DNA from 3 places in the Streptacidiphilus sp. BW17 genome. Region 3 is predicted to be linked to each of the others. Evidence: predicted binding sites of a transcription regulator. Region 3 holds the regulator's gene; each other region holds the start of a gene.

Evidence for each region. Region 3 encodes HspR, which represses chaperone genes until heat shock. Its sites were predicted from a motif close to TTGAGNNNNNNNNNCTCAA; they were not measured.
Region 1: the regulator HspR is predicted to act here: its motif matches at 5,521-5,539, upstream of clpB (ATP-dependent chaperone ClpB).
Region 2: the regulator HspR is predicted to act here: its motif matches at 1,926-1,944, upstream of lon (endopeptidase La).

The regions. Positions count from the first base shown of each region.
Region 1 covers NZ_JBGCCR010000040.1:37,719-45,282, forward strand. The annotation lists gene ABH940_RS32600 (zinc-binding dehydrogenase) at 1-872, shown strand, start outside; gene ABH940_RS32605 (Ig-like domain-containing protein) at 952-1,959, opposite strand; gene ABH940_RS32610 (YbjN domain-containing protein) at 2,076-2,639, opposite strand; gene clpB (ATP-dependent chaperone ClpB) at 2,865-5,462, opposite strand; gene ABH940_RS32620 (LURP-one-related/scramblase family protein) at 5,592-6,092, opposite strand; gene ABH940_RS32625 (TetR/AcrR family transcriptional regulator) at 6,318-7,040, shown strand; gene ABH940_RS32630 (hypothetical protein) at 7,098-7,564, opposite strand, start outside.
Region 2 covers NZ_JBGCCR010000003.1:369,537-377,100, reverse strand. The annotation lists gene lon (endopeptidase La) at 1-1,903, opposite strand, end outside; gene ABH940_RS05725 (spermidine synthase) at 2,020-2,739, shown strand; gene ABH940_RS05720 (response regulator transcription factor) at 2,949-3,677, shown strand; gene ABH940_RS05715 (sensor histidine kinase) at 3,674-4,894, shown strand; gene ABH940_RS05710 (multifunctional oxoglutarate decarboxylase/oxoglutarate dehydrogenase thiamine pyrophosphate-binding subunit/dihydrolipoyllysine-residue succinyltransferase subunit) at 5,118-7,564, shown strand, end outside.
Region 3 covers NZ_JBGCCR010000001.1:438,416-445,979, forward strand. The annotation lists gene ABH940_RS01945 (hypothetical protein) at 1-380, opposite strand, end outside; gene ABH940_RS01950 (LuxR C-terminal-related transcriptional regulator) at 582-1,598, opposite strand; gene ABH940_RS01955 (heat shock protein transcriptional repressor HspR) at 2,047-2,538, opposite strand; partial or broken gene dnaJ (molecular chaperone DnaJ) at 2,588-3,670, opposite strand; gene grpE (nucleotide exchange factor GrpE) at 3,664-4,353, opposite strand; gene dnaK (molecular chaperone DnaK) at 4,350-6,200, opposite strand; gene ABH940_RS01975 ((Fe-S)-binding protein) at 6,468-7,564, shown strand, end outside.

The DNA.
Region 1 (7,564 bases), on a different contig from region 3:
CGGCCGGGGTGCAGTTCGTGGAGACGCAGGTGCGGGCGGGCCGGATGGCCGGGACGCCGCTCGCGCCGCCCTCGCTGCCGTGGGTACCGGGAAGCGAGGTCGCGGGCACCGTGGTGGCCACCGGCGAGGGCGTCGATCCGTCCCTGGTCGGCGCGCGGGTCACCGGACGGACCGGGCAGGGCGGCGGCTACGCCGAGTCGGCGCTGCTGCGCGAGCACGACGCGCATCCGATCCCGGAACGGCTGGGCGCGGCCGAAGCCGTCTCCCTGCTCGGCACCGGGCGGACCGCGGTCGGCCTGACCGAACTGGCCGCGGTCGGCCCGGACGACGTGGTGCTGGTGGAGTCGGCCGCGAGCGCCGTCGGCACGCTGCTGGTGCAGCTGGCCCGGCAGGCCGGCGTCCGCCGGGTGGTCGGACTGGCCCGGGGCGAGCGGAAGTTGGCGCTGGCCAAGGAGTTCGGCGCGGACACCGTCCTGGACTACGCTGAGCCCGGTTGGTCGGCGGCGCTCAGCGACGCCGGGGTCAGCGTGGTCTTCGACGGCGTCGGGGGCACGATCGGCCGGGAGGCGTTCGAACTGCTGCGGCCCGGTGGCCGGTTCATCGCGTTCGGGTTCAGCAGCGGTGCGGGGACGACGATCGCGCCCGGCGAGGCCGAGCAGCGCGGCGTCACCACCCTCGACTACTTCGGGCCGCCGACGGGTGCACGCAGCCCTGAGGTCCAGCACCGCCAGACCCGCGACCTGCTCACCGCCGTGGCGGCGGGACGCGTCCGGCCGCTGGTCGGCCAGACCTTCCCGCTGCGGGACGCGGCGGCCGCCCACGCGGCGATCGAACGCCGGGAGACCGTGGGCAAGACCGTGCTGCTGCCCTGAACGGAACGGCGACGGCCGGTGGGTTCAACGCACCGGCCGTCGCCGTGAATCACTGCTCAACTGTCAGCCTGTCAGCTGGTCAGCTCGCGGTCGTCGTGACCTGACCGGCCGAGCTGCCCGCCAGCCAGTCGCTCCAGCTGAGGTTGAACGCCGCGTAGCCGTTGTCACCGGCCGCCTTGCCGCGCGGGGAGCCGGAGATGGTGACCGGGTCGCCCACCTCGACGTAGTTGTAGTACCACTCCGCGTCGCTCAGCGACAGGTGGACGCAGCCGTGCGAGCCGTAGCTGTGGCCCGGGTACGGGTCGCCCGTGGAGTAGTGGACGTAGGTGCCGGAGAACGTCAGGTGGACGTCCCAGGGCAGCGTCAGGTCGTAGTAGTTCGGGTTGCTCTTGTCGCAGGTGATGCCGACGCTGCAGGAGGTCATCCGGACCTCGGGCTGCTTGTCGATCACGGCCATGGTGCCGTCCCAGGACGGGAAGTCCGGGCTGCCCGCGTCGATCGGCATGGTCTTGACCAGCTGGCCGTTGCGGTAGACCTTCATCGAGTGGCCGGGGACGCTGACCTGCGTCTCGGTGTCCGCCCCGATGGTGAAGCTGTGGTGGTAGTTGTGGGTGCCCCAACGACCGTTGCCGTCACCGACGTTGTCGAGGTCGGCGTTGATCGAGACGTGGGTGCCCGACGGCCAGTAGCTCTGCGGCCGGAAGTCCACGCGGGTGTCGCTGTACCAGTGCCAGGCGCCGACGATCGGCGTCGACGAGGTCACCTTCAGCGCCTGCTCGACGGCCTTGCGGGCGGAGCTGGCGACCGGGTTGGAGAAGACCACGGATATGGGCATCGCCACGCCGACCTGGGCCCCGTCGACCGGGGATATGGAGTCCAGCTCGAGCGGCGGCCCGGCCGGGTGCGTCGGCGACGGGCTGGTAGTCGGCTTGGCCGGCTTGCTCGCACTCGCACTCGCGCCGGCCACCGGCGAGGTTGACGTCCCCTTGGACGCCGCAGCGGAGGCGTTGCCCCCGCAGCCACTCGCTCCGGCCAGCACGGCGCCGGCCAACAGCGCCATACCAATGGTGTTCTTGATCCGCCCCACGCGTCCCACGCCACCTGCTCCGCTCACGCCACATCGTCACCGGACGTCCCGACACGTCCTCAGACTTCGAACCCTACGCAAGCGGTTGCAGGCAGCATGTAAAGCAAAGGTCAAGATTAGGACTCGGTGCTGTTTCCATCGTTGTCGCCGGGCTTCTCGCCATCGGCGGCACCGTCCCCGTCGACCTCCTTGACCAGGCCGAGGCGCTCGCTGATCCACTGGTTGAAGGTGACCGAGGCCTGGACCCAGTTGACGACCATGGCCGCGAAGTAGTTGATGTTCACGCCCATGCCGACGATCATCTGCGCCTCGCCGACCACGCGGAGCACACCGTCGTCCTGGGTGGCCGTGTAGACCTTGGGCCACAGCGTCTCGCGGTTCCACTCGTCCAGCGCCTCGAGCAGCTCCGGCTTGGCGCCGAGGTCGTGGGCGTGGTTGTAGAAGGCGCGGACCGCGAAGAGCTCCTTCTGCTCGCCGCGGAACATGAAGTAGACCTGGAACTCCTCCCAGGGCGCGACGACGTCGCCCTCGGCGTCCACACCGTGCTTGAGCTCCATCTGGTCCAGCAGCTGCTTGACCAGTTCGGCGTCCGGAATGACGACCGGCGGCGGCCCCTGCTGCGGCTGGGGCTGCGGGTTCGGCCCGCCGAAGTTGGGAATGGCGGACGGGTCGATGCTCACGAGAGAGGTTCCCTTCGGGTTACGGCTTGCCGGTCTTCATCCTGCCTCACCCGGGGGTGCAGCGCCCAGTGTCGTCGCCCCCTCGGAAGGGGGTCTTACCGTGCCGCGCATTGCCACAGCACAAGAGTGCTCCACCGCTGCTTCCAGGTGCTCCACACAGGGCGAGGGCCCGCACACGGGACGTGTGCGGACCCTGGCTCGGTTACCGGTCGGACGGTCCGACGGTCAGGCCTCCTTGCGGGCGACCGTCAGCTCGTCCGCGCCCTCGTCGGCGTCGACCAGGACGGTGTCGCCGTCCCGGACGTCGCCCGCGAGGATCGCGCGGGCCAGCTTGTCGCCGATCGCCGACTGGACCAGGCGGCGCAGCGGGCGGGCGCCGTACGCCGGGTCGTAGCCGGTGATCGCCAGCCAGTCGCGGGCCGCGGCGGAGACGTCCAGCGTGAGCCGGCGCTCCTCCAGACGACGGCTGAGCGCCTGGACCTGAAGGTCGACGATCCGAGTCAACTCCTCGGCCCCGAGCGGGTCGAAGACCACGATGTCGTCGAGCCGGTTGAGGAACTCCGGCTTGAACGCGGTCCGCACCGTCTCCAGCACCCGGTCCTTCTTGACCGCGTCGTCCAGGGACGGGTCGACCAGGTACTGCGAGCCGAGGTTGGAGGTCAGGATCAGGATGGTGTTGCGGAAGTCCACCGTCCGCCCCTGACCGTCCGTCAGACGGCCGTCGTCCAGCACCTGGAGGAGGATGTCGAAGATCTCGGGGTGGGCCTTCTCCACCTCGTCCAGCAGCACCACCGCGTACGGACGGCGGCGGACCGCCTCGGTGAGCTGGCCGCCCTCCTCGTAGCCGACGTAGCCGGGAGGGGCGCCGACCAGCCGGGCGACGCTGTGCTTCTCGCTGTACTCGCTCATGTCGATGCGGACCATGGCCCGCTCGTCGTCGAAGAGGAAGTCGGCGAGCGCCTTGGCCAGTTCGGTCTTGCCGACGCCGGTCGGGCCGAGGAAGAGGAACGAGCCGGTCGGCCGGTCCGGGTCGGCGACGCCGGAGCGGGAGCGCCGGACCGCGTCGGAGACGGCCCGGACGGCGGCGGACTGACCGACCAGGCGGCGGCCGAGCTCCTCCTCCATCCGCAGCAGCTTCGTCGTCTCGCCCTCCAGCAGCCGTCCGGCCGGAATGCCCGTCCAGGACGCCACGACGTCGGCGACGTCGTCCTGGCCGACCTCCTCCTTGACCATGGACGAGGTGGTGGACTCGGTGCGCGCCGCGTCCTGCGCCTCGGCCAGCTCCTGCTCGGCTGCGGGGATGTCCGCGTACATCAGCCGGGAGGCGGTCGTGAAGTCGCCGTCGCGCTGGGCGCGTTCTGCCTGGCCGCGCAGGCCGTCGAGGCGCTCCTTCAGCTCGCCGACCTTGTTGAGGCTGCCCTTCTCCTGTTGCCAGCGGGCGGTCAGCGCGCCCAACTGCTCCTGCTTGTCCGCGAGATCACGGCGCAGTCGCTCCAACCGCGCGACGGAGGCGGCGTCGGACTCCTTGGAGAGCGCCATCTCCTCCATCCGCAACCGGTCGACGGCGCGCTGGAGTTCGTCGATCTCGACCGGGGACGAGTCGATCTCCATCCGCAGCCGGGACGCGGCCTCGTCGACGAGGTCGATGGCCTTGTCCGGCAGGAACCGGGAGGTGATGTAGCGGTTGGACAGCGACGCGGCGGCGACCAGGGCCGCGTCCGCGATCTGCACCTTGTGGTGCGCCTCGTAACGTCCCTTGAGCCCGCGGAGGATCGCGATGGTGTCCTCCACGCTCGGCTCGCCGACCAGCACCTGCTGGAACCGGCGCTCCAGCGCGGCGTCCTTCTCGATCCGCTCGCGGTACTCGTCCAGCGTGGTCGCGCCGACCATGCGCAGCTCGCCGCGGGCCAGCATCGGCTTGAGCATGTTGCCCGCGTCCATCGCGGAGTCGCCGCCCGCACCCGCGCCGACGAGCGTGTGCAGCTCGTCGATGAAGGTGATGACCTGGCCCTCGCTGGCCTTGATGTCGCTCAGGACGGCCTTGAGTCGCTCCTCGAACTCACCGCGGTACTTGGCGCCGGCCACCATCGCGCCCAGGTCGAGCGCGACCAGGCGCTTGCCGCGCAGCGACTCGGGCACGTCGCCCGCGACGATGCGCTGGGCCAGCCCCTCGACGACGGCGGTCTTGCCGACGCCGGGCTCGCCGATCAGCACCGGGTTGTTCTTGGTCCGGCGGGACAGCACCTGGACCACGCGGCGGATCTCCTGGTCCCGGCCGATGACCGGGTCCAGCTTGCCGTCGCGGGCGGCCTGGGTGAGGTCGGTGCCGTACTTCTCCAGTGCCTTGTAGCTGCCCTCCGGGTCCGCGGAGGTGACCCTGGCGCTGCCGCGGACCTCCTTGAACGCGTCCAGCAGCGCCTTGGCGGTGGCGCCCTCGGCCTTGAGCGCGTCGGCGGCCGGGCCGCCCTCGGCGGCGAGGCCGACCATCAGGTGCTCGGTCGAGACGTACTGGTCGTCCAGCTCGGCGGCGCGGGCCGCGGCCTCGTTGAGCACCGCGACCGTCGGCCGACCGAGCTGCGGCGCGGCGACCGTCGACCCCTGGGCGCTGGGCAGCGCCTGCACGAGCCGCTCCGTCGCGGCGCGCAGCCGCACCGGGTCGGCCCCGACGGCCTCCAGCAGCGGGCGGGCGATCCCCTCGGGCTGCTCCAGCAGGGCCAGCAGGACGTGGACGGGCATCACGTCCGGGTTGCCCGCGCCCGACGCCTGCCGGATCGCCGCGGAGAGTGCCTCCTGGGCCTTGGTGGTGAGCTTGCTGGCGTCCACGTGTGTTCGGTCCTCCTCCGACCCGCGCCGATGTCTGCCGTATCCAGCATGACATAAGTTGAGTCTATTCCACTCAAGGTTATGGAAGGCAGTGCTGTCAGCCGAGGCCAGGGGTGTGAACCCCGCCCCTCAGTGGTGCTCTTCGGCGTCCAGGTGCTCGACGCAGACGGCGATGCTGAGCAGCAGCGGGACGTCCTCGCCGTCGGCGACGTCGATCGCGTAGTGGTCGCGGACGCTGAACCAGCTCTTGCTGACGACCGCGACCCGGCGGCCGTCCTGCTCCAGACGGAACTCGTGGTCGGTGAAGTTGCCGACGATCTCGATCTCGCCGCCGCCGACCGAGCCGTCCAGCTCGGCGAGGTACTTGTCGTGGAAGACGGTGAGCAGCTTCTTCTTCACCGTGGCGAGCTTTCCGCCGTGGTGCTGCTCGACGACCATCGCGTCGCGGACCGAGAGCATCTTCTTCTTGATCACGGCCACCACCTCGCCCGTGTGATGGTCCTTCAGCTCGAAGGTCTCGCGGACGCGGAGCGCCTTGCCGTCGACGAGGTAGGCCTTCTCGCCGTGCTCGGTGGTGATCCAGTGGTCGTCGCCGAAGCCGAAGATCCGCTCGCGCATCAGGAACTTCATGGTGCGTTTCCCCTCACTGGTCCTCAGATCGGCGTCCCGGTCGGAGTTCCGACCGGCGTCCGTGCCGACCGGACGTCAGCGCCCATGCTTCCATCCGTCCGCAAACGACGCGCCCAGCGTGAATCTGCGATCGCTATTCGCAGTAATAGACTGCACTGCGTCAGTGCGTTCAGTGCGTTCAGTGCGTTCGCATGGAGCCCTGGTGGCGTGGAGGAGGACAACCCGATGTCAGACAAGCCCGCACACCCCGCACGCCCTGCCGTCTGGCAACGCCCCGAACGCGGCGCCCGCGGCCCCGCGCCCGAGCGCAGCCGTCCCCAGATCACCGCCGCGGCCGTGGAGTTGGCCGACGCCGAGGGCCTCGCCGCCGTCTCGATGCGGGCCATCGCCCACCTCCTGGGCACCGGCCCGGCGTCGCTCTACCGCTACGTCGCGAGCCGCGACGACCTGCTCGACCTGATGGCCGACACGGTGGCTGGCGAGATCGACCTCTCCGCAGCGCCCACCGGCGACTGGATCGACGACCTCAGCGGACTCGCCGTCCAGTCCAAGGCCGTCTACCTGCGGCACCCCTGGATGCTCGACCTGGCCGCCCAGCGGGGCCAGGTCCTCGGCCCGCGCGCGATCGACTACCTGGACCACGCGCTGGCCGTGCTGGCCCCCGCCCCCGGCGACGGCCGCGCCAAGCTGGAAGCGATCGGCCTGGTCGGCGGCCTCGCCTCGCTCTTCGCCCGCCAGGAGCTCCTCGCCGCCTCCCCGGGCTCCGGCGCGGCCCCCGCACCGTCGGCGCAGGGCGCCTACCTGGCCTCCGTCGCAGCGGAGGGCCGCCACCCGCACCTGCTCGCCGTCCTGACGGCGGCCGGTCCGCCCCCGGTCGACAGCCCGGCCGAGCGCGACGCGCTCTTCCGCAAGATGCTGCGACGGGTGCTGCCGGGCCTGCTCAGCTGACCGGGCCCGTGCTCCGCGGCCGTCGGCATTCCGGGGTCGGTCGCGTTCCGGGGCCGGTCAGCCGGAGATCCGGCCGACCTGCTGCTTGATCAGCGCCTCCGCCGCCGCCTTGTCCGGCGTGGCAGGCGCGAAGGTGATGACGTAGACGAGCGTGCGGCCGACCCGGGCGGCCTCCTTGACCCACGCGTTGCCCTGGGAGTCCAGCGTCGGGTTGGACATGCCCATCCCGTTCACGGCGGTGTCCTGATAGCTGACCCCTGACGACGCTTCCTCCTTCCAGCTGTTGCTCAGCCCCAGGTACATGCTCTGAGCGCCGCTGTCCGTACTGAAGTCGACGAGCCAGACCTCGGCCTGGGAGCCGTCCGCGGTGAACCAACCGTGCCGGGCCGCGCCGGTGAAGCCACGGCGCTGCACGATCGGGGTCTCCTGCGCCTGGGCACTCGCCAGGTAGAAGCTGCCGATGAAGTCGCTCAGGCCGAACGCGCCGGTCTTGTTCTGGGTCCAGGGCCGGGCTCCGGAGGGGT
Region 2 (7,564 bases), on a different contig from region 3:
CGCCGGTGACCGCCAGGCCCGTCGCCACGCCCGGCACCGCCGTGCGCCGCTCCTCCGGCTCCTGTGCGTGCTCCGGGGTGAACCGGGGACGGCCGATCAGGCCGCGCAGGTCCGCCTCGCCCACGGTGCGCGGCAGTTCCGCGCCCGCCTCGCCGAGCTCGTTCTGGGCCGCGACCTTGCGCAGGATCCGCCCGACCGCGCGCTCCAGCGTGCGGACGCCCGCCTCACGGGTGTACTCGGCGGCCAGCTTGCGCAGCGCGTCCTCGGCAAGGACGACCTCGTCAGCGCCCAGACCGGCACGCTCCAGCTGACGCGGGAGCAGGTGGTCACGGGCGATGACGACCTTCTCGTCCTCGGTGTAGCCGTCGAGCCGGACCAGCTCCATCCGGTCCAGCAGCGGCTCGGGGATCGCCTCCAGCACGTTGGCCGTGGCCAGGAAGACCACGTCCGACAGGTCGAGCTCGACCTCCAGGTAGTGGTCGCGGAAGGTGTGGTTCTGCGCCGGGTCCAGGACCTCGAGCAGCGCCGCCGCCGGGTCGCCCCGGTAGTCCGAGCCGACCTTGTCGATCTCGTCCAGCAGCACCACCGGGTTCATCGACCCGGCCTCCTTGATCGCCCGCACGATGCGGCCCGGCAGCGCGCCGACGTAGGTACGCCGGTGGCCGCGGATCTCCGCCTCGTCACGGACACCGCCGAGCGCGACCCGGACGAACTCGCGTCCCATCGCCCGCGCCACGGACTCGCCCAGCGAGGTCTTGCCCACACCGGGCGGACCGACCAGCGCCAGCACCGCTCCCCCGCGACGCCCGCCGACCAGGCCGAGCCCACGGTCCGAGCGCCGCTTGCGCACGGCCAGGTACTCGACGATCCGCTCCTTGACGTCGTCGAGGCCGAAGTGGTCCGCGTCCAGCACGGCACGCGCTCCGGCGATGTCGTAGGCGTCCTCGGTGCGGTCGTTCCAGGGCAGCTCAAGGACGGTGTCCAGCCAGGTGCGGATCCAGCTGCCCTCGGGCGAGGCGTCGCTGGAACGCTCCAGCTTCTCGACCTCCTTGAGCGCGGCCTCACGGACCTTCTCGGGCAGGTCGGCGGCCTGCACGCGGGCGCGGTAGTCCTCCTCCTCGGAGTCCGGCTCGCCGTTGAGGTCGGACAGCTCCTTGCGGACGGCCTCCAGCTGGCGGCGGAGCAGGAACTCCTTCTGCTGCCTCTCCATGCCCTCCTGGACGTCCTTGCTGATGGTCTCCTGGACCTCCGCCTCGGCGAGGTGGTCCTTGAGCAACTGCAGCGCGTAGCCGAGCCGGGCCACCGGGTCCAGCTCCTCCAGGACGCGCAGCTTCTGCTCGGTGGTGACGAAGGGCGCGTAGCCGATGTTGTCGGCCAGCTCGGAGACGCCCTCGATCTGCGCGAACCGGTCCACGACCTGCCACGCGCCGCGCTTCTGCAACCACGTCGTGGTCAGCGCCTTGTACTCCTTGACGGTCTCCGCGATCGCGCCCGGCAGCGGCGACGGCACCTCGGGCTCGTCGGCCGGCACCGCCTCCACCCAGAGGGCGGCGCCCGGGCCCGTCGTGCCCGTGCCGATGCGGACCCGGCGCACACCGCGGACGAGCGCGGCCGGGTCGCCGTCGGCCAAGCGGCCGACCTGCTCCACCGTCGCCAGCGTGCCGATCGCGCCGTAGGCGCCGTCGACGCGCGGCACCAGCAGCACCCGCGCCTTGCGGGCGCCCGCCACCGTACGGATTCCCGGCGCGTGCGCACCGGTCTCCCGGACCGCCGCCTGCGCGGCCTCCACGGCGGCACGGACATCCTGGTCGGACAGGTCGAGCGGGACGACCATGCCAGGGAGGACCGCATCGTCGTCGAGCGGCAGCACCGGCAGGGTGAGCGTTCCTGAAGTCGAAGCCATGATCTCTCCACGGTCATGCAAGTTGAGTTACCTGCACTAAAGGTTCATGACCCCACTATTGTTCCCCGGCGCATGTTCGCTCTGAGCGATCAGGCGTATCGGGCACGATAGGACCCATGTCCACGCATCACCACGACGCCGCGCACCCCGAGCACGCCGGCCCCGACGAAACGCCGGAACTGCTCGACCGCCGCGAGGGCCCGTTCGGCGAGGTCGCCCTGCGCCGCCGCGGCGCGGATTTCGAGATCATCGCCAACGGCACCTTCCTGATGGACACCTCCGACGGGCGCTCCGAGCGCCTCCTCATCAGCGCCGCCCTGGACGCCCTGGATTCCCCACGCGGGGCACACGTGCTGATCGGCGGACTGGGCGTCGGCTTCTCGCTCGCCGAGGCCGCGCAGGACAAGCGCCCGGGCCGGATCACCGTGGTGGAGCGGGAGAAGGCGATCATCGACTGGCACACGCAGGGTGACGCCCCGCTGGCGCCGTTCGCCGGAACAGGTCACACCGATCCGCGTATCGAGATCGTCAACGCCGACCTGCTGGACCACCTGCGCACCACCGAGCACCGGTACGACGCGCTCTGCCTCGACATCGACAACGGTCCCGACTGGACCGTCACCGAATCCAACGACTCCCTCTACAGCGAGGCCGGCCTGGACCTTCTTGAGCAAACACTTGCTGATGAAGGTGTGCTCGCGGTGTGGAGCGCGGCACATTCGCGCACCTTCGAAGCACGTCTTCGCGCCCGATTTGCCCGAATCGAAGTCATCGAAATCCCGGTACAGGTGGAACGAGGCGTTCCTGATGTCGTGTACCTGTCCTCGCGCGTCTAGTTAACGCACGGTATGGTCCTTGCCCGTGCCACCCCTCGAAGGGTCGGTTTATCCGACGACGGCCTGCCACAGCGGGCCCAGGGTCCGTACGCTGCGAGCAGTGGCGGACTGAGCGAGTCGGGGGTGGGGCACCGTACCGAAGACGACCCGGCGGCCCGAGATTCAGTTCGGGCCGGAGAACGCGAGGCCCTGGGGGCGGTGGCGTGACCGTGACGGATGTACAGCAGCAGACCAACAACGGGCTGGGTAACCAGCGCCGAGTGCTGGTAGTCGAGGACGAGCCGACGATCGCCGAGTCGATCGCGGCCAGACTCGGCGCCGAGGGCTTCCGCGTCGCGGTCTCCCACGACGGGCCGACGGCGGTCGACTGCTTCCAGACCTGGCAGCCCGACCTGGTCGTGCTGGATGTGATGCTGCCCGGCTTCGACGGGCTGGAGGTCTGCCGCCGGATCCAGGCGCAGCGCCCGGTCCCGGTGCTCATGCTCACCGCACGTGACGACGAGACGGACCTGCTGGTCGGCCTCGGCGTCGGTGCGGACGACTACATGACGAAGCCGTTCTCCATGCGCGAGCTGGCGGCCCGCGTCAACGTGCTGCTGCGCCGCATCGAGCGCGCCCAGCTGGCCGCGCGGACGCCGATGGGCGGCACGCTGCGCCTCGGCGAACTGGAGATCGACCACGTCCAGCGTCGGGTCCGGGTCACCGGCGAGGATGTGCACCTGACCCCGACCGAGTTCGACCTGCTGGCCTGCCTGGCCCAGCAGCCGCGCGCGGTGCTCACCCGGGAGCAGCTGCTGGCCGAGGTCTGGGACTGGACCGACGCGTCCGGCACCCGCACCGTCGACAGCCACGTCAAGGCGCTGCGCCGGAAGATCGGCGCCAACTGGATCCGCACCGTCCACGGCGTCGGCTACGCGCTGGAGTCCCCCGCACCGTGAGCAGGAGTGTTCCCGCACGTCGGCGCGAACTCCCGCACCAGCCCCCGCAGCCACCGAAGGCGGCGGGAGGCCGGGACGCGCACGCCAGCCGCGCGGAGCGCTTCTGGGCCGGGCTGCGCCCGTTCGACCCGCTCCGCTCGGTCAAGGCCAAGCTGAACGTGCTGGTCCTGGCCTCGGTCTGCATCTCCACGCTGATGGTGGTGCTGGCGCTGAACTCCTCCACCCAGATCCGGGTGGTGATGATCTTCTCGGTGATCGCCTCGCTGCTGATCACCCAGCTGCTCGCCCACGGCATGACCGCCGGGCTGCGCGAGATGACCGCCGCCGCGCGGGCGATGGCCGCCGGCGACTACACCCGCCGGGTGCACACCCGCTCCCTGGACGAGGTCGGCGAGCTCGCCCACGCCTTCAACACCATGGCCGACGACCTGGACGCGGCCGACCGCCAGCGCCGCGAGCTGATCGCCAACGTCTCCCACGAACTGCGCACCCCGATAGCCGCACTGCGCGCCGTGCTGGAGAACGTCGTCGACGGCGTGGTGGAGCCGAAACCGGCCACCATGGCCGCCGCGCTGGAGCAGACCGAGCGGCTGGGCCGCCTGGTCTCCCATCTGCTGGACCTGTCCAAGCTCGCCGACGGGGTGGACGCGCTGGAGCTGCGCGGCTTCGACGTCGAGCCGTTCCTGGCCGGGGTGCTGCGCGGGCTGACCGTTGACGGCTCCGTCTCCGGCGGCGCGAGCAAACGCCGCACCGACGTCTCGCTGCGCCTGGACGTCGCCGACGGGCTCACCGCGCACGCGGACCCGGAGCGCCTGCACCAGGTCGTCGCCAATCTGGTCGACAACGCCTGCCGGCACAGCCCACAGGACGGCACGGTCACCGTACGGGCCCGCTCGGCCGGTTCCGGCGGCCTGGTCGTCGACGTCGCGGACGAGGGCCCCGGCATCGCCCCCGAGGACCGGACCCGGGTCTTCGAGCGCTTCGGCCGCGGCAGCTCGGCCACCGCGCAGGGGCCCGGCGCGGACGGCGGCACCGGTCTCGGTCTGGCCATCGCCCGCTGGGCGGTCGAACTGCACCGCGGCGCCATCGCCGTCGCCGACTCACCGAAGGGCTGTCTGATCCGCGTCGAGCTCCCCGGCCCGCGCCGCGAGCCGCGCGAGGGGCGCGACCTGCGCGATCCCTGGGAACCGGCGATCCTCCCGCACATGCACCCGTGAGCCGAAAGTATGCCCGATTCGCCGGGTTTCGACCGCACGAACAGCCTCTCGTTCTCCCCAACCGCGCCCGACTTCTAACCTCTCGTTTCGGCCATTGTTTGCGGCCGGACTGTGATCTGGGCGACGCTTGCCGTGCGGGACCTGCGCGGACGTGCGGCGGAGGCGTAGCCTTACTACCCGCTGTCCACCATCCACACGGAAGCGGAAGAGGGCGGTTGCCGCCGTGTCTCCACAGTCCCCACACACCAGCTCACCTGCCACCTCGGCCGAGCCCGGCCCCGGCGCCGCGTTCGGTCCGAACGAGTGGCTCGTGGACGAGATCTACCAGCAGTACCTCCAGGATCCGAACTCGGTCGACCGGGCCTGGTGGGATTTCTTCGCCGACTACAAGACCAGCCACGCCAAGAAGGCGGGTGCCACCGCCGTCGCCGCGACCGGGACGCCCACGACGCCCCCGGTCCCGGCTGCCGCTGCGGTACCCGCCCCGGCTCCGGCTCCGGCTGTTGCTCCCGCGCCCGTAGCCACTCCGGCTCCGGCCGCTGCTCCCGCGCAGCCGGTCGCCGCGGCTCCCGCCGCCCCCTCCGTTGCAGAGCCGCTGACCCAGCTCCCTGCGACCCCTGCCGCGCCCACCCAGCGCGTGCCCGCCACTCCGGCCACCCCGGCCGAAACCGCTAAGGACAGCACCAACGTGACCGCCCCCGCCGAGGCACCGTCAGGACCCGAGCTCGTCGCGCTGAAGGGCCCGAGCGCCCGGATCGTGGCGAACATGGACGCCTCGCTCTCGATGCCGACCGCGACCAGCGTCCGCGCCGTCCCCGCGAAGCTGCTGATCGACAACCGCATCGTCATCAACAACCACCTGAAGCGCGCCCGCGGCGGCAAGGTCAGCTTCACCCACCTCATCGGCTACGCCATGGTCCAGGCCATCAAGGCGATGCCGGCGATGAACCACGGCTTCCAGGAGAAGGACGGCAAGCCCTTCCTGGTCAAGCCCGAGCACGTCAACCTCGGCCTGGCGATCGACCTGACCAAGCCGAACGGTGACCGCCAGCTCGTGGTGGCCGCGATCAAGAAGGCCGAGACCCTCGACTTCTTCGGCTTCTGGCAGGCCTACGAGGACATCGTCCGCCGCGCCCGCCAGAACAAGCTCACGGTCGACGACTTCTCCGGCGTCACCTGCTCGCTGACCAACCCCGGCGGCATCGGCACCGTCCACTCCGTCCCGCGCCTGATGCCCGGTCAGGGCACCATCCTGGGCGTCGGTTCGATGGAGTACCCGGCCGAGTTCCAGGGCGCCTCCGAGGAGACGCTGGCGGGCATGGGCATCTCCAAGGTGATGACGCTGACGTCCACCTACGACCACCGGGTCATCCAGGGCGCCCAGTCCGGCGAGTTCCTGCGCACGATCCACCAGCTGCTGCTCGGCCAGGACGGCTTCTACGACAAGATCTTCGAGTCGCTGCGGATCCCCTACGAGCCGGTCCGCTGGGCGACCGACGTGGCCCGCACCCACGACAACGAGGTCAACAAGACCGCCCGCGTGATGGAGCTGATCCACTCCTTCCGCGTCCGCGGTCACCTGATGGCCGACACCGACCCGCTCGAGTACAAGCAGCGCAAGCACCCGGACCTCGACGTCCAGGCGCACGACCTGACGCTGTGGGACCTGGAGCGCGAGTTCGCGGTGGGCGGCTTCGCCGGCCACACCATGATGAAGCTGCGCGACATCCTCGGCGTGCTGCGCGACTCGTACTGCCGTACCGTCGGCATCGAGTACATGCACATCCAGGACCCGAAGCAGCGCCGCTGGATCCAGGCCCGCGTCGAGCGCGGCACCGACCGTCCGGAGCGCGAGGAGCAGCTGCGCATCCTGCGCCGCCTCAACGCCGCCGAGGCGTTCGAGACCTTCCTGCAGACCAAGTACGTCGGCCAGAAGCGCTTCTCGCTGGAGGGCGGCGAGTCCGTCATCCCGCTGCTGGACGCGGTGCTGGACTCGGCCGCCGAGGCCCGCCTGGTCGAGGCCGTCATCGGCATGGCCCACCGCGGCCGTCTGAACGTGCTGGCCAACATCGTCGGCAAGTCCTACGCGCAGATCTTCCGCGAGTTCGAGGGCAACCTCGACCCGAAGTCGATGCACGGCTCCGGCGACGTGAAGTACCACCTCGGCTCGGACGGCACGTTCACCGGCCTGGACGGCGAGACCCTCAAGGTCTCCCTCGCGGCCAACCCGTCCCACCTGGAGGCGGTCGACCCGATCGTCGAGGGCATCGCCCGCGCCAAGCAGGACATCCTCGACAAGGCCGGCGACTCGTTCGACGTCCTGCCGATCCAGATCCACGGCGACGCGGCCTTCGCGGGCCAGGGTGTCGTGGCCGAGACGCTGAACATGTCGCAGCTGCGCGGCTACCGCACCGGCGGCACCGTGCACGTGGTGATCAACAACCAGGTCGGCTTCACCGCCGCCCCGGCCGCCTCGCGCTCGTCGATGTACTGCACCGACGTGGCCCGCATGATCGAGGCCCCGATCTTCCACGTCAACGGCGACGACCCGGAGGCCGTGGTCCGCGTAGCGCGGCTCGCCTTCGAGTTCCGCCAGGCGTTCCACAAGGACGTCGTGATCGACCTCATCTGCTACCGCCGCCGCGGTCACAACGAGGCCGACAACCCGTC
Region 3 (7,564 bases):
TGTGCGACTGCCTTGTCGACCAGCAGCACGACGGGCTTGCGAAGCGCGGTGGCCCAGCCGAGCTCCATGCCGACACCGGCCGAGAGGGGCGAGCCGACATACGCGACGGCGAGGTCCGCGGACTGCATCGCCCGGAACGCCGAGGGGACGCGCATGCCTATACCGACACCGCGAGTGGCCCAGACGTCGTCGTGGTGCGTGCTGAACACGCTGACACCGGCGTCGAGCAGAGCCTCCCGCACCGAGGAGATTCTGCCGCGAAGCGCCAGGCTGAAGACACCGTCGGCGGGACCGGTGAGGCGGAGGGAAGGGGCAGCGAGGAAGACGCGCATGGTGCGGCGTGCGTCGGCCGCGAGCTCGGCGTCGGACAGCTCGGTCATCACGATCGGCTCCATCGACAAGGTTGACCGCGAAACGACAAGTCCCGTACGTTGCAGGATGAATGTCGCCCGGTCAGACAGGGATTCAGGTGCCGGCGCCGGCAACCCTTGGGGGGATGCTTCGATGGTGCTGGGAGGAACGTGTGAGAGTCCACGAGAGGCCTGTGGCATGAAGCTGTCGCGCACTGGCATGAGAAGGCGTCACTCGTCGCTGTCCCGTCGCTTCAACAGACCCAGCTGAGCTGCGCGGACGCCTGCCTCGAAGCGGCTTTCGGCGCCGAGCTCCTGCAGCAGGGTGGCGATGTGGCGTCGGCAGGTTCTCACCGACATGCCGAGCCGTCGGGCCACCACCTCGTCCTTGAGGCCTTGGGCGAGCAGTTCCAGCAGTGACCTCCTCAGGTCGTCGGAGGCGTTCTGGTAGCCGGGGCCTTCGTCGAGGAACGGGCTGGAGGTGATCCAGAACTGCTCGAACAGCGTGCAGAGGAACGAGATCAGCACCGGCTCGCGGACGACGAGCGCGCCCGGCATCTGATCGGCGTGGGTGCGCTTGGGGATGAACGCGATCTCGCGGTCGACGATGAAGAGGATGTCGGGCAGTTGGTCGGCGGTCCGTATCTCCGCCCCGGCCTCCACCATGGCGCTGACATAGGACCGCATGTGGAGCTGGGTCCTCGTGGTGTGCTGGTAGATCATCCGGAAGCGCACGCCACGTCGCGCGATGTTGAGGTCGAAGGGCAGGGACTGGAGCTGTGCGGTGCTGCGCTTGCCGCCGGGCTGGACGGTCATGAGGTCACGGGTGCACTTGGTGGCGGCATTGTTGATCAGCAGCTGGACCTCCGCGGGGTCCGAGATGATCTCCAGACCACCGCTCACCGGTCCCGAGATGGTCCGACCGAGGTAGGCCGGCATGAGCTGCAGCAGTTGCTCCCGGGTGCCCTCCGCGGCGGTCCGGTAGGCCCGGATCGCCTCCTCGTAGGGTTCCGCGAGCTTCGCGGCCGCCAGCTCCGGGTTGATCGGCCGTAGCCGTTGGTCGCTGGGGGAGATCGGCTGCAGCAGGAAGTGGGCCACGAGCTCGTCGCGCGCCTGCTCCAGGACATCCTTGTCGAGGCCGGTCGCCGCGGCGGCGTTGTCCCAGACGAACTCTCCGTCCATCAGGGCGCGCCGGTAGATCGCGACTGCCTCCGCGCTCAGAGCGTCGGGGAGCTCCGGGCTGCTCATCGAAGCTATGCCCACTTCATCCCGTTTCATCCTGTGGCCATTTCAGGTCTGGTCATTTGTTGCCACTATCGAATACTGACTGGTGCCAAATGCGTACCCCATTGTGGTGGATGGCCGCCCTCCGGTCGGCGGTCATCCATGGGATCGATCTTGTCCATCTGGTCGGGACGATCCCCGAGAGAGAGGAAATACTCCATGCGCGCGTCGCACCGTACGTTTTGGAGGGCCGCTCTCGCTGGAAGCGTTGCCATCGCGGCACTGATCATCGGCTCCGGCGCGGCGTCCGCTGACACGACTTGGGGCGGTAGTCAACCGTCCGCCGTTGTCGCACAGCAGTAAGAAGCTCCCCGGCCGATCCTCCTCGGCGACCGGGGTAAGCGACAACTGAGGGGCCGTGCCTCCCCGGACACGGCCCCTCAGTTGACGCATTTCTCGTGACATGTCCGCGTCAGCGGGTGTTCCCCTCGCCGCGGGGCTTGGGACGCCAGACGACGAGCGCCGAGCTCTGCTGGTACGGCACCAGGTCGCGGCGGTACGACGCGTGGACCGCCGCGGCTGCGGCCTCCGCCGCGCCCTGGAGTTCGGCGACGCGGGCCTGGAGCGCGGCGACCTGGTTCTCCAGCTCGATGATGCGCTTGATACCCGCGAGGTTGATGCCCTCCTCCTGGGAGAGCCGCTGGACCTCGCGGAGCTGCTCGATGTCGCGGGACGAGTAGCGCCGGCCGCGTCCGGCCGTGCGGTCGGGGGAGACCAGGCCGAGCCGGTCGTACTGACGCAGCGTCTGCGGGTGCAGACCGCTCAGCTCCGCCGCGACCGAGATGACGTAGACGGGGGTGTACTCCGTCAGTTGGTACGCCACCCGCGGGCCGCGTGCCGCTCCGCCGCCGACCGGGTTGGAGCCGACCGGGTTGCCGCCGACCGGGTTTCCTGGAGCCCCCATGCCGGGGCCTCCCACGCCGGGGGTTCCGCCGTCGTTGGTGCCGGGCATCTCACGCCTCCTCGGCTGCCTTGAACAGCGCCGCCCGCGGGTCGTCCGCGGCCGTCGCCTCGCGGTACTTCTCCAGTGCCGCCCTGGCCTCGCCCTCCATCTCCGGAGGGACCGCGACCTCGACGGTGACCAGCAGGTCGCCGCGGGTGCCGTCCTTGCGGACCGCGCCCTTGCCTCGGGCCCGCATGGTGCGGCCGTTGGCGGTGCCCGCCGGGATCTTCATGGTGACCGCCGGACCGCCGAGGGTCGGCACCCGGATCGTGCCACCCAGCGCCGCCTCAGGGAAGGAGACCGGCACGCTCACCGTCAGATTGTCGCCGCGTCGGCCGAAGACCGGGTGCGGGGTGACGTGGACCGTCACGTACAGGTCGCCCGCCGGGCCGCCGCGCTCGCCCTGGGCGCCCTTGCCCTTGAGCCGGATCCGCTGCTCCTCGCCGACCCCGGCCGGGATCCGCACCTGCATGGTCCGGGCCGACGTCGCGCGACCGCTGCCGTGGCAGACCTCGCACGGGTCGTCGACCAGCAGGCCGCGGCCCTTGCAGTCGCGGCAGGGCTCGCTCAGCGCGAAGCTGCCCTGGCCCCGGCTGATGTGGCCGGTGCCGACGCAGGTCGGGCAGACCCGAGGGGTGGTGCCGGCCTTGGCTCCGGTGCCCGCGCAGGCCTTGCACGGGGACTGGCTGGTCATCCGGATCGGGACCGTGGCGCCCTCGACCGCCTCGACGAAGCTCAGCGTGACCTCGGACTCGACGTCCGCGCCGCGCCTCGGCTGGGTGGTGGTGCCCCGACCGCGGCCGAAGAGGCCGCCGAAGAGGTCGCCGACCCCGCCGCCGAAGCTCCCGCCCTGGCCGCCCTGACCGGGCTGTGGGGCGCCGCCGAACAGGTCGCCCAGGTCGAAGTTGAACCCGCCCTGGCCCGCGCCGCCGCGGAAGCCGCCGTTGGCGAAGAGCGTGCGCGCCTCGTCGTAGTCCTTGCGGCGCTTCGGGTCGGACAGGACGTCGTTGGCCTCGGAGATCTCCTTGAAGCGCTCCTCGGCGGCCTTGTCACCCTTGTTGGCGTCGGGGTGGAACTCCCGGGCTGCTACTCGTCGGCGTCACTCTTCTTGCCCTTGGCAGCCTTGCCCTTGGCGTCCTTCGACGAGTCGGAGGAGTCCTCGGCAGAGTCCCCGGCGGCCTCGGCGGACTCGCCGCCGCCGGCCGACGCGCCGCCCGGCTCCGGCTCGGCCACCGCGACCCGCGCCGGACGGATGATCCGGTCGCCGATCTTGTAGCCGGGCTGCAGGATCTGCACGCAGGTGGTCTCCTCCACGTCTGCCGAGTAGCTGTGCATCAGCGCCTCGTGCAGCTGCGGGTCGAAGGTCTCACCCTGCTTGCCGAACTGCTGCAGGCCGAGCTTGGCCACGACCGTCTCCAGCGATTCGCCGACGGACTTGAAGCCGCCCACCAGCTCGTCGTGGTCCCGGGCGCGGCCGATGTCGTCCAGCACCGGCAGCAGGTTCTCCAGGATCGCGGCGACCGCGATCTCACGCACCGTCACCCGGTCGCGCTCGACGCGCTTGCGGTAGTTCTGGTACTCGGCCTGCAGCCGCTGGAGGTCGGCGGTGCGCTCCGCCAGCTGCTTGCGCAGCTCGGCGGCGGACTCGCCCCCGGCCTCCTCCGCCGGGGCCTTGGCGTCCGCGGGCTTGCTGCCCGCGGCGTCACGGCCCTTGGCGGCCTTGCCGGAAGCGGCGCCGGGCTCCTCAGCGTCGCCCCGCGTCTCCTCCGTCGTCACTGGGCACCGCCCTCGCGCTTCTCGTCGTCGACGATCTCGGCGTCGACGACGTCGTCCTCGGCCTGGGCGGCGTGCGGGGCGTCCGAGGGGGCGTCCGTGGCAGCCGCGCCGTCACCGGCGTTGGCGTAGAGGGCCTGGCCCAGCTTCTGGGAGACGGTGGAGAGCTTCTCGGAGGCCTCGCGGATGGCCGCGCTGTCCTCCCCCTTCAGCTTCTCCTTGAGCTCGGCGACAGCGGCGTTGACCTCGTCCTTGACGTCGCCCGGGACCTTGTCCTCGTTGTCCTTGACGAACTTCTCGGTCGTGTAGACGAGCTGCTCGGCGGTGTTGCGGGTCTCGGCGGACTCGCGGCGGCGGTGGTCCTCCTCCGCGAACTGCTCGGCCTCGCGCATCATCCGCTCGATGTCGTCCTTCGGCAGCGCCGAGCCGCCGGTGACGGCCATGCGCTGCTCCTTGCCGGTACCGAGGTCCTTGGCGGAGACGTGCATGATGCCGTTGGCGTCGATGTCGAAGGTGACCTCGATCTGCGGCAGACCACGCGGCGCCGGCGGCAGGCCGGTCAGCTCGAACATGCCGAGCTTCTTGTTGTACGCCGCGATCTCGCGCTCGCCCTGGTAGACCTGGATCTGCACGGACGGCTGGTTGTCCTCGGCCGTCGTGAAGATCTCGGAGCGCTTGGTCGGGATCGTGGTGTTGCGCTCGATCAGCTTGGTCATGATGCCGCCCTTGGTCTCGATGCCGAGGGACAGCGGGGTGACGTCGAGCAGCAGGACGTCCTTGACCTCGCCCTTGAGGACACCGGCCTGGAGGGACGCGCCGATGGCGACGACCTCGTCCGGGTTGACGCCCTTGTTGGGCTCCTTGCCGCCGGTCAGCTCGCGGACGAGCTCGGCGACGGCGGGCATACGGGTCGAGCCGCCGACCATGACCACGTGGTCGATCTCGGACAGCTGGATGCCGGCGTCCTTGATGACGTTGTGGAACGGGTTCTTGCAGCGCTCGAGCAGGTCCGCGGTCAGCTGCTGGAACTGGGAGCGGGTGAGCTTCTCGTCCAGGTGCAGCGGGCCCTCGGCGGACGCCGTGATGTAGGGCAGGTTGATCGTCGTCTCGGCAGCCGAGGACAGCTCGATCTTGGCCTTCTCGGCCGCCTCGCGCAGACGCTGCAGCGCCATCTTGTCCTTGGACAGGTCGACGCCGTGGCCGTTCTGGAACTGCTTGACCAGGTGGTCGACGACGCGCTGGTCCCAGTCGTCACCACCGAGGTGGTTGTCACCGTTGGTGGCCTTCACCTCGACGACGCCGTCGCCGATCTCCAGCAGCGAGACGTCGAAGGTGCCGCCACCGAGGTCGAAGACCAGAATGGTCTGGTCGTCCTTGTCGAGACCGTAGGCCAGGGCGGCGGCGGTCGGCTCGTTGACGATGCGCAGGACGTTGAGGCCCGCGATCTCACCGGCCTCCTTCGTCGCCTGACGCTCGGAGTCGTTGAAGTAGGCGGGGACCGTGATCACCGCGTCGGCGACCTTCTCGCCCAGGTAGGACTCCGCGTCCCGCTTCAGCTTCTGCAGGATGAACGCAGAGATCTGCTGCGGGTTGAAGTCCTTGCCGTCGAGGTTGATCTTCCAGTCGGTCCCCATGTGGCGCTTCACGGACCGGATGGTCCGGTCCACGTTGGTGACCGCCTGACGCTTGGCGACCTCGCCGACCAGCACCTCGCCGTTCTTCGCGAAGGCGACGACGGACGGTGTGGTCCGGGCGCCCTCGGCGTTGGTGATGACGGTGGGCTCACCGCCTTCGAGGACGCTGACGACAGAGTTCGTCGTACCGAGGTCGATTCCGACCGCACGAGCCATCGTGAAACCCTCCCAGAGAGGAAGTTGAGCTGAACAGACTCAACAGTGCCGCATCGGATCGCCTTCGTCAACAGAGCTGAGCGACATCGGCTCAACTTTATGTCGCCTTGACGCCGCAGCCCCCCGGATGACGCATGTCACCTCTGCTTCCGCTGTGGTTTGGGTACGGGAATCGCTACGCTCGGCATGAACTGCGATAAGTTACTGCTGAGTACACCCCAGTCCAGCAGCAGAGTCCGTAGCTCCGTAGGTGCTAGAGGAGCCCCCATGCAAATCGCCGCGATCATCGTGTCGCTGGTCCTGGCCGTGGTCGGCGTCGCGCTCTTCGTGCGCGCGATCCTCCAGATCTACGGCTTCGTCCGGCTCGGCCAGAACGTGCCCGCCGGCCTGCGCACCAACGGCTGGAAGGACCGGACGGTCACCGTCGTCCGGGAGTTCCTCGGCCACACCCGGATGAACAAGTGGGGCATCGTCGGTGTCGCGCACTGGTTCGTCGCCGTCGGCTTCTACACCCTGGTGCTCACCCTGGTGAACGCCTTCGGTCAGGTCTTCGACGCCGACTTCACCTTGCCGATCATCGGCAAGTGGGCACCGTTCGAGGTCTTCACGGAGCTCATCGGCGTGCTGACCACACTCGGCATCCTGGTGCTGATCGTGATCCGGCAGCTGAGCCGCCCGGACAAGCCCGGCCGCAAGTCGCGCTTCGCCGGCTCGAACATCGGCTTCGCCTACTTCATCGAGGCCGTGATCCTGATCATCGGCCTCGCCATCATGACCCTGCGCGGTCTTGAGGGCGTGCTGCGCGGGGTGAACCACTACGAGGTCAACTTCCTCTTCTCCTACCCGCTGACGGTCGCCTTCCGCGGGCTGTCGCTCGACACCGTGAAGAACCTGGTCTACCTGGTCGCGGCGATCAAGATCGCCGTCTCATTCATCTGGATGATCACGGTCTCGCTGCGCACCGACATGGGTGTCGCCTGGCACCGGTTCCTCGGCTTCCCGAACATCTGGTTCAAGCGCAACGCCAAGGGCGAGGTCGCGCTCGGCGCGCTGCTGCCGATGCACAGCAACGGCCAGCCGATCGACTTCGAGGACCCGGCCGACGACGCCGTCTTCGGTGTCTCCCAGGTCGAGGAGTTCTCCTGGAAGGGCATCCTCGACTTCTCCACCTGCACCGAGTGCGGTCGCTGCCAGTCGCAGTGCCCGGCCTGGAACACCGGCAAGCCGCTGTCGCCCAAGCTGCTGATCATGGGCCTGCGCGACCACGCCTACGCCAAGGCCCCCTACCTGCTCGCAGGTGAGGACAAGTCCGGCGTCCCGGCCGCCGCTGTCGCCGAGGCCGAGCGCCCGCTGATCGGCACCGC